Regions from separate parts of the Nonomuraea sp. NPDC050691 genome, predicted to be linked through region 2. Evidence: riboswitches for the same ligand, from Rfam matches in the RefSeq annotation. Region 2 holds a riboswitch; the other holds the start of a gene.
The links. Region 2 has a riboswitch for thiamine pyrophosphate ahead of AB0H81_RS23900 (FAD-dependent oxidoreductase). Riboswitches for the same ligand answer to the same signal wherever they lie in the genome.

Region 1: linked by a shared signal. The riboswitch ahead of AB0H81_RS00690 (cytosine permease) and the one ahead of AB0H81_RS23900 (FAD-dependent oxidoreductase) in region 2 are both predicted to bind thiamine pyrophosphate.

The regions. Positions count from the first base shown of each region.
Region 1 covers NZ_JBFAIA010000001.1:122,046-130,333, forward strand. Annotated here, with positions in the region: gene AB0H81_RS00655 (DNA-formamidopyrimidine glycosylase family protein) at 44-922, shown strand; gene AB0H81_RS00660 (helix-turn-helix domain-containing protein) at 973-1,386, shown strand; gene AB0H81_RS00665 (rhodanese-like domain-containing protein) at 1,383-1,706, shown strand; gene AB0H81_RS00670 (GNAT family N-acetyltransferase) at 1,759-2,514, shown strand; gene AB0H81_RS00675 (LysR family transcriptional regulator) at 2,517-3,416, opposite strand; gene AB0H81_RS00680 (MFS transporter) at 3,496-4,746, shown strand; gene AB0H81_RS00685 (SDR family oxidoreductase) at 4,749-5,624, shown strand; TPP riboswitch at 5,683-5,795, shown strand; gene AB0H81_RS00690 (cytosine permease) at 5,786-7,150, shown strand; gene AB0H81_RS00695 (methylated-DNA--[protein]-cysteine S-methyltransferase) at 7,128-7,655, opposite strand; gene AB0H81_RS00700 (PAS domain S-box protein) at 7,782-8,288, shown strand, end outside.
Region 2 covers NZ_JBFAIA010000069.1:8,931-17,218, reverse strand. Annotated here, with positions in the region: gene AB0H81_RS23915 (PASTA domain-containing protein) at 1-1,919, opposite strand, end outside; gene AB0H81_RS23910 (thiazole synthase) at 2,036-2,791, opposite strand; gene thiS (sulfur carrier protein ThiS) at 2,784-2,984, opposite strand; gene AB0H81_RS23900 (FAD-dependent oxidoreductase) at 2,981-4,213, opposite strand; TPP riboswitch at 4,203-4,319, opposite strand; gene AB0H81_RS23895 (FAD-dependent oxidoreductase) at 4,378-5,541, shown strand; gene AB0H81_RS23890 (Rv2175c family DNA-binding protein) at 5,572-5,946, shown strand; gene thiE (thiamine phosphate synthase) at 5,924-6,562, shown strand; gene AB0H81_RS23880 (hypothetical protein) at 6,562-6,756, shown strand; gene AB0H81_RS23875 (polyprenyl synthetase family protein) at 6,761-7,828, opposite strand; gene metF (methylenetetrahydrofolate reductase [NAD(P)H]) at 7,919-8,288, shown strand, end outside.

The sequences.
Region 1 (8,288 bases), on a different contig from region 2:
GGACCTGCCCGGAACGGACGTGCCCGGAACGTACTCTGATGGCATGCCGGAACTTCCCGAAGTCGAGTCGCTGGCCGGGTTCCTGCGCGAGCGGGCGGTCGGTCGCACCGTGCTGGCCGTCGACGTGGTGGCGATCCAGGCGCTGAAGACGTTCGACCCGCCGGTGAGCGCGCTCGGCGGCCTGACCGTGACCGGCGTGTCACGGCACGGCAAGTTCCTCGACCTCGACTGCGACGGCCTGCACCTGGTCTTCCATCTGGCCCGCGCGGGCTGGCTGCGCTGGCGCGACGACCTGTCGGGGGCCAAGCCGGTGCGTCCCGGCAAGGGGCCGCTCGCGGCGCGCGTGCGGCTGGCGCCCGACGAGGAGGGCCTGGCGCCGGGGTTCGAGCTGACCGAGGCCGGCACGCAGAAGCGCCTCGCCCTGTACGTGGTGCGGGATCCGGCCGAGGTGCCCGGCGTGGCCTCGCTCGGTCCCGACCCGCTGGCCGACTCGTTCACGGCCGACGCGCTGAAGCGGATCGTCGGCGGCAACCGCACCCAGATCAAGGGGCTGCTGCGCGACCAGAAGGTCATCGCGGGCATCGGCAACGCCTACTCCGACGAGGTGCTCCACGCGGCCCGGATGTCGCCGTTCAAGATCGCTTCGACGCTGACCGACGCGCAGATCGCCGATCTGCACGAGGCCATCGTCGAGACGCTGCGCGAAGCCGTGGAGCGGGCTCACGGGCTGGCCGCCAAGGACCTCAAGGCCGAGAAGAAGTCGGGCCTGCGCGTCCACAACCGCACCGGCCAGCCGTGCGACGTGTGCGGCGACACCATCCGCGAGGTGTCGTTCGCCGACTCCTCGCTCCAGTACTGCCCGACCTGCCAGACGGGCGGCAAGCCGCTCGCCGACCGGCGCCTGTCACGCCTCCTCAAGTAGCGGCGGTTACCTCTTGTAACCGCCTTCCTTCTGCGCCAGCATGGGATGCCATGGACGACCCTGCCTCCTGCGAGACGACCGACGACTACGACGTCCGGCAGTGGGACACCCGTGAGGGCTGCGAGGTCCGCCAGATCCTGGACCGCGTCGCCGACAAGTGGTCGCTGCTGGTCATCGCCCTGCTCGACTGCCGGAGCCTGCGCTTCAGCGAGCTGCGCCGCGAGATCGACGGCGTCAGCCAGCGCATGCTCAGCGTGACCCTGCGCCACCTGGAGCGCGACGGCCTGGTGAGCCGCACCGTCCACCCCGTGGTGCCGCCGCGCGTCGACTACGCGCTCACCCCGCTCGGTCGTACCCTGCACGAGACGATCAAGACCCTGGTGACCTGGACCGAGGACCACCAGCGGGAGATCGCCGAGGCCCGTGCGGCCTACGACCGCGGGCGCGAGATGATGGACGCATGACGGTTCCCGAGGTCGAGGCACGTGACGTCCCCGCCGACGCTTTCCTGCTGGACGTGCGTGAGCGTGAGGAGTGGGTGGCGGGCCACGCTCCCGAGGCCGTGCACATCCCGATGACCGAGATCCAGGGGCGGGTGGACGAGGTCCCCGCCGACCGCCAGGTCTACGTCGTCTGCCGGGTCGGCGGCCGGTCCTACCAGGTGGCGGCCTGGCTCAACCACCTGGGGCGCGAGGCGGTCAACGTCGGCGGCGGCATGCAGTCGTGGGAGGGCGCGAGCCGCCCGATGGTCAGCGAGACCGGTCAGCCGCCGTTCGTGGCCTGAGGCGGCTCTAAACCGGTTGCCGGGTCCGCGTTCTGGCTGGTGGGCTGTGCCGGTGAATCGTGACGAGATACTGGCGGCCTACGAGCGTCAGGTGCGGACAGGCCAGGGTGAACGGGTGGGCCGCGTGGTGCGCAAGGCGCCCGACGACGGCTGGAACGGCATCATCTGGTCGGACCTCGACGAGGCCACGGCCGACGCCGAGATCGCGGCGCAGGTGGCCTACTTCACCGCGCTGAACCGTGACTTCGAGTGGAAGCTGTACTCCCACGACCGCCCCGCCGACCTGGGGGAGCGACTGCTGGCGGCGGGCTTCAAGGCCGACCCGGAGGAGGCGCTGCTGGTCGCCGAGGCCGCCGCCATGGCCGCCGAGCCGCGGCTGCCCGAAGGCGTCGTGCTGCGTCCGGTGGATGACGCGGCCGGGATCGACCTGCTCGTGGAGGCGCACGAGCAGGCGTTCGACATGTCGCTGCCGGACCTGCGCGACCGGCTGGTCCGCCGGCTGGCCGAGCGGCCCGAGTCGATGGCCGCGGTCGTGGCGATGGCCGGCGACCGGCCGATCAGTGGGGCGCGGCTCGACCTCGACCCGGGCACCGAGTTCGCCGGGCTCTTCGGCGGCGGCACCGCGCCCGGCTGGCGGGGGCGCGGCGTGTACCGGGCGCTGGTGGCCCACCGGGCGCGGGTGGCCGTCGAGCGGGGCTACCGCTACCTCCACGTGGACGCCTCCGACCAGAGCCGGCCCATCCTGCTGCGCCTCGGGTTCGAGCCGCTGGGCACCACCACCCCGTACGGCTACGCCCCGAAAGCCTGACGTCACGGGTCCGGCGCTCCCGAGCATTCCGCCGCCGAGACGCCGAGGGTGGCCAGGAACGCCGCGGCGACGGGCGAGGGAGCGAAGCGGCTCCAGATCAGGTGCTCCATGCGGGCGGGGGCGTCGCGGATGTGGAGGACGGGAAGGCCCGGGAGCTCGGACACGAAGGCGGCGGGCATCATCCCGATGCCCAGGCCCTGCCGGATCAGGCGGGCGATGAAGTCCACGGTCGTCACCTCGAAGGCGACCTCGCGCCGCACACCCGCCGCCGCGAACGCCTCGTCCGTCTGGGCCCGGGCGGCGGTGCCCGGAGGGAAGTCGACGAACGGGTCGTCCGAGAGCCGGCGCAGGTCCACGCGTTCCTCGTCCGCCAGGGGATGGTCGGGCGCCACCACCGCGACGAGGTCGCCGCGCGCCAGTTCCCGGCCGCGGACGCCTTTGGGGCGCACACCCAGGGGAAGCCCGAGGAAGGCGGCGTCCAGGGCGCCCTGCCGCACCCCTTCGACCAGGTCCTCGCTCGAACCCGAGCGCAGGCTGATCCGCACCTGCCGATGCCGCAGGTGGAACTGCTTCAGCGCGGCCGGCAGATCGACCGCCGCGACGGTGGGGATGGCGCCGACGGCGAGCCGGCCGCGGATCTCGCCGGCGGCGGCGGCCACCTCGGCGCGGGCTCGTTCGGCGGCGTCGAGTGCCTGACGGGCCGCGGGGAGGAACGCCTCGCCGGCGGGGGTCAACCGGACGCGGCGGCTGGTGCGGTCGAACAGCTTGGCGCCCAGCTCGCGTTCCAGGCGGGCGATCTGGTGGCTCAGCGCGGACTGGACGACCAGGCACTGCTCGGCGGCGCGGGTGAAGTTGCGCGTCTCGGCGACGGCGACGACATAGCGCATCTGCTGCAGCTCCATGGATCAATCGTGATGCACGATCGTTCCGATGACAAACATGCGTTGGACTCATTGATGCCCCACCCCCCAGGCTGGGGGCATGACGGCGATGAGACCTCAAACAGCCGGCGGCCTGTCGCGCGGGCTGCTCCTCCTCATGTCCGTGGCCACCGGGCTGGCGGTCGCGGGCAACTACTTCGCGCAGCCGCTGCTCGACCTGATCGGCCGGGAGCTCGGGATCGGGCCGTCGGCGGCGGCGCTGCTGGTGACGGCCGCGCAGGCCGGGTACGCGCTTGGGCTGATCCTGCTGGTGCCGCTCGGCGACCTGATCGAGCGGCGGCGGCTCGCCGTGTCGCTCTACGCGGCGACCGCGGTGTTCCTGCTGGTGTCGGCCGCCGCGCCCAACGGCACGGTGCTCCTGGTCAGCACGGCCCTGACCGCGCTGACCTCGGTGGGGGCGCAGGTCGTGGTGCCGTTCGCGGCGACGCTGGCGGACCCGGCCGAGCGCGGCAAGGTGGTCGGCACGGTGATGACCGGGCTGATGCTCGGCCTGCTGCTGGCGCGCACCGCCTCAGGAGCGCTGTCGGAGCTGGGCGGGTGGCGGACGGTCTACTGGGTGGGCGCGGTCCTGATGGCGCTGATGGCCGTCCTGCTGCGCGCCTTCCTGCCCCGGCTCGGCGGTGACGGCGCCCGCCAGTCCTACCTCGGCCTGCTGCGCTCGACGGTGGCGATGTTCCGGTTGGAGCCGGTGCTGCGCTGGCGGGCGGGCATCGCCGCGTTGAGCCTCGCCACGTTCAGCGTGCTGTGGACGTCGCTGACCTTCTTGCTGGTGGAGGCGCCGTACGCGTGGTCGGAGTCGGCCATCGGCCTGTTCGGGCTGGTCGGCGCCGTGGGCGCGCTGACCGCCACGGTGGCGGGCCGGCTGGCCGACCGCGGGTTCGTGCAGATCGTGAGCGGGGCCGGGACGGTCCTGCTGGTGACGTCCTGGGCGGCGATGGCGGCGGGGGCGAGCTCGCTGGTCTTCCTGCTCATCGGTGTGGTCGTGCTGGACCTGGCGCATCAGGCGGTGCTCAACAGCAGCCAGAACGTCGTCTACGCGCTGCGTCCCGAGGCCCGCAACCGGATCAACTCCGCCTTCATGACCTGCCTCTTCGTCGGCGGCGCGGTGGGGTCCGCGCTGGCCTCCGCGGTCTGGGTCGACAGCGGCTGGACCGGCGTGTGCGTCCTGGGCGCCACACTCTCCGCCGGGACCGTCGTGCTCTGGGTCCTGGAGCGCGTCACCGTCAGCCGGGCGGCGGGCAAGCACTCGCCGGCCCCGGTCCGTACCCCCGTAACCACCAAGGGAGAATGAGCATGTCACGCACCGTGCTGATCACCGGAGCCACCGGAACCGTGTCCACCGCGCTGATCGACGCGCTGGACGGGGCCGACGTGAACCTTCGCGCCCTCGTCCATGACGGGTCCAGAAGTCCGCGCGCGGGCAGCGCCGAGGTCGTCGTCGGCGACCTCGACGACCCCCGGTCGCTGCCGCCCGCCTTCGAGGGCGCGCAGGACGTGTGGCTGCTCACCCCGAACGGCCCCCGCGCCCCGGAGCACAACATGAACGCCATGTGGGCCGCGCGCCAGGCCGGTGTGGAGCGCGTCGTGCGCCTGTCGGTCGTCGGCGCGGCGCACGACGCGCCCAACCGCAGCGGCAGGCTCCACGCGCTGTCCGACCGGGAGACCGAACGGTGCGGCATGCGCTGGACGATCCTGCGTCCGCACTGGTTCATGCAGAACCTGCTGAACGAGGCGGACGACATCGCCGCCACCGGCAGCTTCTCCCTGAACATGGCCTCGGCGCGGATCGGCATGATCGACGTGCGCGACATCGCCGAGTGCGCCGCCCGCGTGCTCCTCGACGACCCGGATCGCCACCACGGCCGGACGTACACCCTCACCGGCCCGCGCTCGCTGACGTTCGACGAGGTCGCCGGCCACCTGAGCGTCGCTCTCGGCAGGTCCGTCGCGTACCTGCCGGTCAGCGACGACGCCAAGCACAAGACCCTGCTCGGGTACGGCGTTCCGGCCTGGATCGTCGACATGCTCGAGGAGTACGCGCAGGCGTACGCCTCCGGCTGGGGCGACTTCACCACCGACACGGTCGCCGACCTGCTCGGCCGCCCCCCGCGCGACATCGCCGACTTCGTCAGCGACCACGCCGCCGCGTTCACGATCGGTTCGACCTGAGATCCGACCCACTGTGGCCAGAAGTCCTCTCATGAGGCAATATGAGGGCGCCAACTGCATGAGCCAACGCGGGAGCTCGGGGCCACCGGGCTGAGAGGGCAGCTACCGCTGCTGCCGACCGCATGAACCTGTCCGGGTAATGCCGGCGTAGGGAGTGTGTGATGACGCGTGCCGTCAACGAAGTCCCGCTGACCCTCGACGAGCCGCCGCCGAAGACGCTCGGCGTGCTCGACCAGGGGGCGCTCTGGGCCAACCTCGGCGTCAGCCTGCTGGGCTTCTCCGGCGCGCTCCTCCTGCTCGACCCGCTCAAGGGCGCGCCCCTGAGCGTCGCGGCCGCCCTCGTCGCCGCCGTGGTGGGCAGCCTGATCGGCACCGCGATGGTGGGCCTGGCCGCCATCCCGGGCACGCAGACCGGCCGGCCGTCGATGGTGCTGCTCCGCGGCCTGTTCGGGGCGCGGCTGTCGTACGTGCCGACCGTGCTCAACATCATCCAGATGGTGGGCTGGGGCGCCTTCGAGCTCTGGGTGATCGCCATGGGCGCGAACGCCGTCTTCGGCCCGGCGGTGCCGTACGCGGTCTGGGTGATCGCGGCCGGCGTCCTCACCACCGCGGTGACCATCTGGCCGCTCGGCTCGGTGCGGCTGCTGCGCCGCTACGTCACGATCGCCGTGATCATCGCGCTGATCTGGTTCGCCGTGGACTTCCTGGGCCAGGCCCAGCCGCAGTCCGGCGGCTCGTGGCAGGCGTTCGCCCCGGCCGTCGACTACGTGATCGCGCTGTCGGTCTCGTGGGTGCCGATGGCGGCCGACTTCGCCCGGCACTCCAGGTCGAGCGCCGCCGCGTTCACCGGCATCGTCGGCGGCTACACGCTGGCCCAGGTGGCCTGCCTGGGGCTCGGCGTGTACGCGGTGGCCATCACCGGGGCGGCCGTCGCCGGGGCCGACTCCACCGCGGTGTTCGGCGCGTTCGTCGCGGCCCCGCTGGGGGCGCTGTTCTTCGCCGTGCTCGTGCTGCGCGAGACGGACCAGTCGTTCGCCAACGTCTACTCGACCACCGTCTCGCTGCAGAACCTCATGCCGCGCGTCGACCGCCGGGTCTTCACCGTCGCCATCGGCGTGCTCACCACCGGGCTCGCGCTGCTGGTCGACGTGAACTCCTACGGCGCGTTCCTCGGCGTCATCGGCGCGGTGTTCGTGCCGATGTTCGCGGTGCTCGCCGTGGACTACTTCCTGCTCGGCGGCGCCGCCCGGTGGAACACCGGCGAGGACGCCCCGGCCCGCTGGTCCATGCTGGTGCCCTGGGCGCTCGGCTTCGCCGCGTACTGGCTGACCACCTCGGCGCTGACCGTCGCCCCGTGGGACGACTTCTGGGCCGCGGTGCGCGACGCGATCGGCTTCACCCGGCAGCCGTGGATGAACGGCGCGCTGGGCGCGGCGCTCGTGGCCTCCCTCGTCACGCTCGCCATCGGCCTGGTCTCGCGCCGGGGCGACCGGCCGACCGCTCTCAGGAGCGGGACTCGACGGTGAGCAGGTGCCGCTTGGCGGCCACGCCCCCGGCGTAGTCGCCGAGCTCACCGTCGCCGGGCACGACGCGGTGGCAGGGCACGACGACGCACACCGGGTTGGCCATCAGCGCGTTGCCGACCGCCCGCAGCGCGCGTGGCCGCCCGATGCGCTCGCCGATCTCGCCGAGCGTCGTCGTCGTGCCGTACGGCACCGCCATCGTCTTCTGCAGCACCGTACGCGCGAACGGGGTGGCCAGGGCGAGGTCCACCGGCGTGGTGAAGGCCCGCAGCCGCCCCGAGAAGTACGCGTCGAGCTCGCGGCGCACCGGGTCGAGCCGCCCGGGGTCGGGCCCGATGAACGTGCCCACGTGCCGCATCACCCGCTCGTACACCGTGTTCTCGTCCTCGAAGCTGCACGCCACGACACCCTTGCCGGAGGCCGCGAGCACCAGCCGCCCCACGGCGCCGTCATACGTGCCGAACGCGATGTCGGGCGGCGTCTCCCCGCGGTAGGTGGCGGAGGTCACCCTTAGCAGGGCATCGAGATCACCGCTCGACATCCGCTCACCCTCTTCTCACCTGGTAGGTCGTGATCGGCAGCGTATCGGACGGATCGGCCGACGGCGGCCCCGCAGCGCGGGCACTATGGAGGTGTGGGTGACGAGTGGGCCGGCAGTGACGACGAGATCGCTCGCGCGGTGCTCGCCGGCTCGCCCAACGCGCTGATCGCGCTCGACCGGGACCAGACCGTGCTGGTGTGGACCCCGGCCGCCGAGCGGCTCTTCGGCTGGAGCGCCGAGGAGATGCTGGGCCGCAGGGCGCCGATCGTGCCGGGGGAGCTGACGGCTGAGCACAACGCGGTGCTCGAACGCGCGCGCACCGGCGACCAGGTGACGCTGCGCACCAAGCGGTTGCGCCGCGACGGCCGCGTGCTCGATGTCACGGTCGACATCGGGCCGCTGGTCATGGGCAGCTCGGTGGTCGGCTACGTGTGCGTCCACCACCGCGCGGCGGCCGAGGAGGCGGCGAGCGAGCGCATGGCGCGCCGGGTGCGGCTGGTGCGCCGGCTGACCGACGTGGTCGGCGACATCAACGCCGAGCTGGAGCTGCCGGCCGTGCTCGACCGGATCGCGGGCAGCCTGACCGAGTTGACGGGCGCC
Region 2 (8,288 bases):
CCCCTCCACCAGTCCCAGAAGTCGTTCTGGCAGCGCGCCACCGTGATCATCGCCGGGGCGCCCCGGTCGACCTCGGCGTTGGCCTTGGGCGACTGGGCGATGACCGTGCACGGCTCGGCGTCGTCGTCCACCTCGTTGACCTGCACCTGGAAGCCCTGCTCCTGCAGGAAGGCGGCGGCCTGGTCCTTGGGCATCTTCGCGACGTCGGGCATGGTGAGCCCGGCGCTCACGTAGATGGAGACCTTGGTGCCCTCCTTGAGCTTCTCGCCCACGAGCGGCGAGGTGCGGATCACCGTGTTGCGGGCCACGTCGGGGTTGGCCAGCCGGCGGACGGTGCCGACGGTCAGGCCCACCTTGGCGATGGCGGCGCGGGCGTCGTCGGCCGACATGCCCGCCACCTTGGGCACCACCACGAGCTTGGGACCGAGCGAGGGCACCAGCGTCACGGTCGTGCCCGCCTCGACCTCCTGCCCGCCCACGGGATCGAGGCTGAGCACCATCCCCTCGTCGGCCTTGTCGTCGTGGCGGCCCTGCGCCACGCGCACCTTCAGCCCGCCGGAGACGAGCTTCTGCTCGACCAGGGACACGGGCCTGCCGACCAGGTCGGCGGGCACGGTCACGTACCGGGGACGCGAGACGTACCAGCCGGTCAGGCCGATCGCGGCCACCATCACGACGGCGAGCGCCACGATGATCCAGCTCGGCCGGAACCCGCGCCGCCGCCCGGAGGGCGGCTCCGCCGGCGTCTCGGCGCGCGGCTGGATCATCGTCGGGTTGGGGACGGCGCCGCCGGGCGGGGCCTGCGGCATGGCCACCGTCATCCCCGGCTGCCCCGGGGGGACGCCCGGCTGGGAGAACGGCTGCGGGCCGTAGCCGCCGGGAGCCGGCCCCGCGGGCTGAGCCCCGGAAGGGGGACCCGTCCGGAAACCCGTCCCGGGCCCTGTGGGCGACGCCTGGGCACCGGAGGGCAGCTGCGCCGTGGGCGCGGGGAGCGGGCCCGAGGGCCCGTACGGGCCGGTGCCCGGCAGCGAGTACCGCGCGCCCGTGTGCGGGACGCCGGGACCGGTGAGCCGGGGGAGCTGGCGGTGCACCTCGACCGCCTCGACCAGCATCGCGGTCGCGTCGGCGGGCCGCGCGTCCGGCTCGCGCGCCGTGGCGTGCGCCACCAGCGCGTCGACCACCGGCGGCAGCTCGGGAGTCAGCGACGACGGCGCCGGCACGGTGTCGTGGACGTGGCGGTAGGCCACGGACATGGGCGTCTCGCCGTCGTACGGCGGCTGGCCCGTCAGCAGCTCGAACAGCATGATGCCGGCCGCGTACACGTCGGTGCGCACGTCGGCCCGGCCGGTGGTCACCTGCTCGGGCGACATGTAGCCGATCGTGCCGATCATCATGCCGGTGCGGGTCTGGTTGGTCGCCTCGATCGCCCGGGCCAGGCCGAAGTCCACGACCTTGACCCGGCCGTCGGCCGTCATCAGCACGTTCTCCGGCTTGACGTCGCGGTGGACCATGCCCGCCTGGTGGGCCGCGCCCAGCGCCGCGAGCACCGGGATCAGGATCTCCAGCGCCTCGCGGGCCGGCAGCCTGCCCCGCTCGTTGAGGATGTCGCGCAGCGTCCTGCCGGGGACGTACTCCATGGACAGGTAGACGACGTCGCCGTCGGTGCCCTGGTCGAAGACGTGGACCACGTTGGGGTGGGAGAGGCTGGCCACGGACTTGGCCTCCCCGATGAAGCGCCGCACGAACGCCGGGTCCTCGGCGAGCGAGCGATGCATGACCTTCAGCGCGACCGTGCGGTCGAGCCGGACGTCCAGCGCGAGGTAGACGGTCGCCATGCCGCCCCGCGCGATCCGGGACTCGATGCGGTAGCGCCCGTCCAGGGTCCGCCCGACCAGGGGGTCCGCAGTCGTCGTGTCCACGCCGCCGAGTTTACGGGCGTTTCACCGCCCGCAGGGCGCGACCATCCGAAACGATGCGGAGCCGTGGCCCCCGCCCGGCCGTTTCGGACGCCCCTTTGCGGACGTCCGATACGGCTTCACGGGGTCATCGGGGAGGACGCCTCGGCGTAGCGGCGGCGCGGGATGCGGCCGGCCTGGCGGGCGAGGCGCCCGGCCTGGACCGCGCCCCGCATGGCCGCGGCCATCAGGTCGGGCCGCTGCGCCCGGGTGACCGCCGTCGCCAGCAGCACCGCGTCGCAGCCCAGCTCCATCGCCAGCGCGGCGTCGCTGGCCGTGCCGATGCCCGCGTCGAGGATCACCGGCACTCCGGCCGCCTCCACGATGAGCTCGATGTTGTGCGGGTTGCGGATGCCGAGCCCCGAGCCGATGGGCGCGCCGAGCGGCATGACCGCCGCGCACCCGGCCTGCTCCAGGCGGCGCGCCAGCGCCGGGTCGTCGCCGATGTACGGCAGCACCACGAAGCCGTCGGCCACCAGCCGCTCGGCCGCGTCGAACGTCTCGATCGGGTCCGGGAGCAGGGTCCGCTCGTCGGCGATCACTTCGAGCTTGACCCAGTTCGTGCCGAGCGCCTCGCGGGCCAGCCGGGCCGTCAGCACGGCCTCGCCCGCCGTGAAGCAGCCCGCGGTGTTGGGCAGCACCTTGATGCCGCGCTCGCGCAGCACGTCGAGGACGGAGCCGCGCGCCGACGGGTCGAGCCGCCGCATCGCGACCGTGGTCAGCTCGGTGCCGGAGGCGGCGAGGGCCTGGTCCAGCACCTCCAGCGAGGGGGCCCCGCCGGTTCCCATGATGAGCCGGGACGAGAACTTCTCCCCGGCGATGATCAGATCATCCACCTTGCACCGCCGTCAGCACCTCGACGCGGTCGCTGTCGCCGAGCGCCGTGGTCTCCCACGAGCCGCGCGTCACGACCTCGTCGTTCACGGCCACCGCCACGCCGGTGGTGGCGGTGGTAAGGATCCGCACGGCCTGCGCCACGGTGGTGCCGTCGGGCACCTCGCGCGGGCTGCCGTTGATCGTCACTCTCATCCCATCTCCTCGGAGCCGGAGGTCTTGTCGTACGGGAGGCCGCCGAAGCCCTGGGGCCCGGGGACCGGGTGGTGGCGGGCGGGGGAGCACAGGGCCGCCAGCTCGGGCTCCTCCCCCTGGAGCAGGGCCGCCGTGAGCGGCGCCAGCAGCACCCCGCCACGGTGGTGCCCGGTCGCCAGCGTCAGGCCCGGCGTGCCGCTCGGGCCGATGAGCGGAAGGTTGTCCGGAGTGCCCGGGCGCAGCCCGGCGACCACCTCGGCCACCTCCAGCTCCGTCACCCCGGGCACCAGCTCACGGGCGTCGCGCAGCAGCTCGTACAGGCCGCCGGCCGTCACCCGCGTGTCGAAGCCCAGCTCCTCCTGCGTGGCGCCCACCACGAGCTCGCCGTCGCCGCGCGGCACCAGGTAGACGGGGGCGCCGTGGACGACGCCGCGTACGCACCGGCTCAGCAGCGGCTCGGCGGAGCGCAGCCGCATGATCTGGCCCTTGACCGGCCGGACGGGGACGCCGGCCAGCTCCGCGCTCCACACGCCGGCCGCCAGGACCACCCCGTCGGCCTGGATCTCGGCGGGAACCGCCCCGCCTCCGGCCGCGGCGGCCAGCTCCACGCCCACGACGGCGCCGTCCCCGGGGCCCTCAGAGGCCCGCAGGAGCCTCGACACCCGGGCCCGCACCACCGGGACACCCCGGCGCTCCAGAGCGGCGAGCAGGGCGGACGTGACGCGGCGCGGGTCCACCCACGCGTCGCCCGGCGCCAGCAGCCCGCCCCGCACCGAGGGGGCCAGCATCGGCTCCAGACGCCGGCACTCCCGGCCCGTCAGCCGCTCGACCGGCAGCCCCAGCTTGCCCATGAAGGCGGCCAGCTCGTCCAGCGCGGCGAGGTCGTCCGCCCCGAACGCCACGTCCAGGGTGCCGTCGGCGCGGAAGTCCACCCCGTACGAGGGCGCCCCGGAGGACCCGGGCGAAGGGGCGAGCACCCCGGGCGGCAGCCCCGCGTCGGCGGCCAGCTCGGCGGCGAACGACGGCCAGCGGCGCAGCGACGCCACGCCCAGCCGCAGCAGCGGCTCCTCCGTGTAGGAGACCTCGCTCACGGGCGCCAGCATGCCCGCCGCCGCGTGCGAGGCCCCGGAGGCCGGCGCCGGGTCCACCACGGTGACGGCCCGCCCCGCCCGCGACAGCCGCCAGGCGACCGACAGCCCGACGATCCCGCCGCCCACGATCAGCTCCATGCGCGCTCCCTTCGCCGGCATGATCCGGATCAGGTGGATTGCGGTCGAAGGCCCGGTCAAGCCTTCCTCTCAGCCCGGTCACGGCCGGACTCCCGCGCGTCGTACGCCCCCAGCCTACGGCCTCGGTGCGGGACTCCGGCGGCGGCCCCGTTATGGTCTTGAACGTGAACCGTGTCGTGGTGGCCGGAGCGGGCCTGGCCGGAGTGCGCAGCATCGAGGCCCTGCGGGCCCGGGGGTTCGGCGGTGAGATCGTCCTCCTGGGGCAGGAACGGCACCGCCCGTACGACCGCCCGCCCCTGTCCAAGGCGGTGCTGCTGGGTACCAGCGACTCCAGCTTCGTCGACTCCGACCTCGCGACGCTCGAGGTGGACTTCCGCCCCGGCGTCAGCGCCACCGGCCTGCGCCCGGGCGTGGTCGAGACGAGCGAGGGCGACCTGCCGTACGACGGCCTGGTCATCGCGACCGGCGCCGACCCGGTCACGCTGCCCGGCGACGGGCAGCAGCACGTGCTGCGCACCCTCGACGACGCGCTGGAGCTGCGCGCCAGGCTCGTCCGCGGCGCCCGCGTCGCGGTGATCGGGGCCGGCTGGATCGGCGCCGAGGTGGCCACGGCCGCGCGCCGCGCCGGCTGCGAGGTGACCGTGATCGAGGCCGGCCCCGCCCCGCTCTCCCACGCCGTCCCCGCCGGGATCGGCGCCCGCACCCTCAGCTGGTACGAAGGGATCGACCTGCGGCTCGACACCATGGTCGCCTCGGTGGACGAGGGCGGCGTGCGGCTGGTGGACGGGGAGTTCGTCGAGGCGCACGTGGTCGTCACCGGCGTCGGCGTCCGCCCGGCCGTCGAGTGGCTGGCCGGCGCCGACATCGACCTGCACAACGGCGTCGTCGCCGACGAGCACCTGCGCGCCTCCCTGCCGGGCGTGGTCGCGGTGGGCGACTGCGCCGCCTGGTGGTCGCGCCGCTACGGCACCCGCCTTCGGGTCGAGCACTGGGACACCGCGCTCGGCGCGCCCGAGGTCGCCGCGGCCACGCTGCTCGGCGAGGACGCGGTGTACGACCCGGTGCCGTACTTCTGGTCCGAGCAGTTCGGCCACATGGTCCAGTACGCGGGCCACCACCCGGCCGGCGCCCGCCTCCTCCACCGGGGCGGGCCGGAAGGCAAGTGGTCGGCCTGCTGGCTGACGGAAGAGGACACCCTGGCCGCGGTTCTCGCCGTGGACCGCCCGCGCGACCTCGTCCAGGGACGCCGCATCATCGACGCGGGCCACCGGATCGACCCAGAACGCCTGGTAGATCCCGATGTCCCTCTACGCGATTGTGTTGTTTGAGCAAGCGCGCCATGTGGTAGTTGTGGTTTCGTGACGCTTTCTGTTGCACAGATCGACCGGGAGACCGACCAACTCGTCGAAGAGTGGCTCACTCTTCCCGAGGTGGCCCAGCGCATGCAGCTCTCGCTCGGACGCACCAAGCAACTCCTCAAGGACCACAAGCTGCTAGGCGTACGGCGGGGCAGCGGCGGGCCGCACGTGCCCGCCGTGTTCCTCGACGGGAACGAGGTGATGAAGGGCCTGCCCGGCACACTCACCGTGCTGCAGGACGCCGGCTTCGACGACGTCGAGGCGCTGCGCTGGCTCTTCACCCCGGACGACTCGCTGCCCGGCTCGCCCATCGAGGCGATCCGCGCGGGCCGCCACACCGAGGTCAAAAGACGTGCCCAGGCCCTCGGTTTCTGACGCCCGGCTCTACCTCTGCACCGACGGACGCCGCGGGCGCGGCGATCTGGCCGACTTCCTCGACGCGGTCCTGGCCGGCGGCGTCGACGTCGTCCAGCTCCGCGAGAAGGGCCTGGAGGCGCGCGAGGAGCTCGCGCTGCTGGAGGTCTTCCGCGACGCCTGCGACCGGCACGGCAAGCTGCTGGCCGTCAACGACCGGGCGGACGTGGCCCACGCCGCCCGCCCCGACGTGCTCCACCTGGGGCAGGACGACCTTCCGGTGAGGGTCGCACGAGAGATCCTCGGCGACGACATCCTCATCGGCAGGTCCACCCACTCCGCCGCCGAGGCGTCCGCCGCGGCGGTGGAGGAAGGCGTCGACTACTTCTGCTGCGGGCCGACCTGGCCCACACCGACCAAGCCGGGGCGTCCGGCGCCGGGACCGCCGCTGCTGCGGCACGCGGCCGGGCTCGGCACGGACCGGCCGTGGTTCGCGATCGGCGGCATCGACCTCGCCAACCTGGACGAGGTCATGGCGTACGGCGCGACCCGCGTCGTCGTGGTCCGGGCGATCACCGAGGCCGACGACCCGGGCGCGGCGGCCGCCGAGTTCGCCAAGCGTCTGGGAGCGGCGTGATGACGGTGTCCACGGTCGTGGCGGCCGGTTTAGTGATCGCGTTCGCGGGCGTCGTCATCTGGATGGTGTGGTCGCTGATCGCCGGCCGCCCCTCGTTGCGGAGAGGCTCCGGCAACCCGGGCCGCCCACCCCACGGTGTGACGATGCCCGGCGCGGACATCCCTGTCTGCGGCGACTCCTCGGGCGGTGCTTGACCGCTCACGCCTGGCGTGAGGTGGCCGCGACCGCCAGGCCGGCGAGCGCGGAGCGCGCCTCCGCCGTGATCGGCGCCTGGTCGAGGCAGGCCAGCGCCTCGGTCAGGTACGCCCCGATCAGGTCCTCGCACTCCTTCAGCGCCCCCGTGTCCTCGATGACCTCGCGCAGCGCCGCCACGCCCCGGTCGTCGAGCCCCGGGTCGCCCAGCAGGCTGCGCACCAGCGCCGCCTGCTCCGGCGTCGCGGCGGCCAGCGTGCGCGCCACGAGCATCGTCCGCTTGCCCTCGCGCAGGTCGTCGCCGGCCGGCTTGCCGGTGGCCGCCGGGTCGCCGAACACGCCGAGGATGTCGTCGCGCATCTGGAACGCGATCCCCACCCGCGTGCCGTACGTGGTGCACAGCTCGTCCATCCACGGCTCCAGCTTGCCCGCCGCGAGCGCCAGCCCGAGCCGGAGCGGCTGCTCCACGGAGTACTTGCCGCTCTTGTAGAGCGCGACCCGCAGCGCCGACTCGAACGTGTTCTCCCCGTGGGCCTGCTCCAGCAGGTCGAGGTACTGGCCGCACATCAGCTCGGTGCGCATGTGGTCGTGGAACGGCTGCGCCCCCGCGAGCGCCTCCGGCGGCAGGCCGCTGCCGCGCCACATCTCGCCGGACCAGATCAGCAGCAGGTTGCCCAGCAGGATCGCCGCGCCCATCCCGAACTGCTCGGCCGAGCCGTGCCAGCCCGAGCCGGCGTGCATCGCCTCGAACCGGCGGTGGGCCGAGGGCATGCCGCGCCGCAGGTCGCTCTTGTCCATCACGTCGTCGTGGACCAGCGCGCTCGCCTGGAGCAGCTCCAGCGACGCCGCCGCCAGGTAGATGCCCGGAAGGTCGGCCCCGCCCGCGCCGCGCCACCCCCAGTAGCAGAACGCGGGACGCAGCCGCTTGCCGCCCGCCAGCAGCTCCTTGGCGGCCAGGCGGAGCGGCTCCAGCTCCGGCGCGCCCGTGACGGGAAGCTGCCGGTCGACGAACTCCCTCAGGCAACGGTCCACCTGTTCGCGCAAGGTGTCCATGCTCGCGGCCTCAGTGTTCATGCCTTGAGACTAGTGGCCGCCGGACGACGCCGGATCTCCAGGCCACCGTGTTGACCGCTGGTGCGGGGCACGCCACGGTAACCTTGGACCATGGCCCTTGGTCGACCATCCGTCCTGCCCGATCGTGTCCCCACCGTCCGGGAGCTCCTCGCCTCCGGTGGCCGGTCGTTCTCCTTCGAGTTCTTCCCGCCGAAGACCGACGAGGGCGAGCGGCAGCTCTGGCGCGCGATCCGCGAGCTGGAGTCGCTGCGGCCGACCTTCGTCTCGGTGACGTACGGAGCGGGCGGCACCACCCGCGACCGCACGGTCGACATCGTCGAGCGGGTCGCCCACGACACGACGCTCACGCCGGTGGCCCACTTCACCGCCGTCAACCACTCGACCCGCGAGCTGCGCCACCTCGTCGGCCGCTTCGCCGACGCCGGGGTGCGCAACATCCTGGCCGTACGCGGCGACCCGC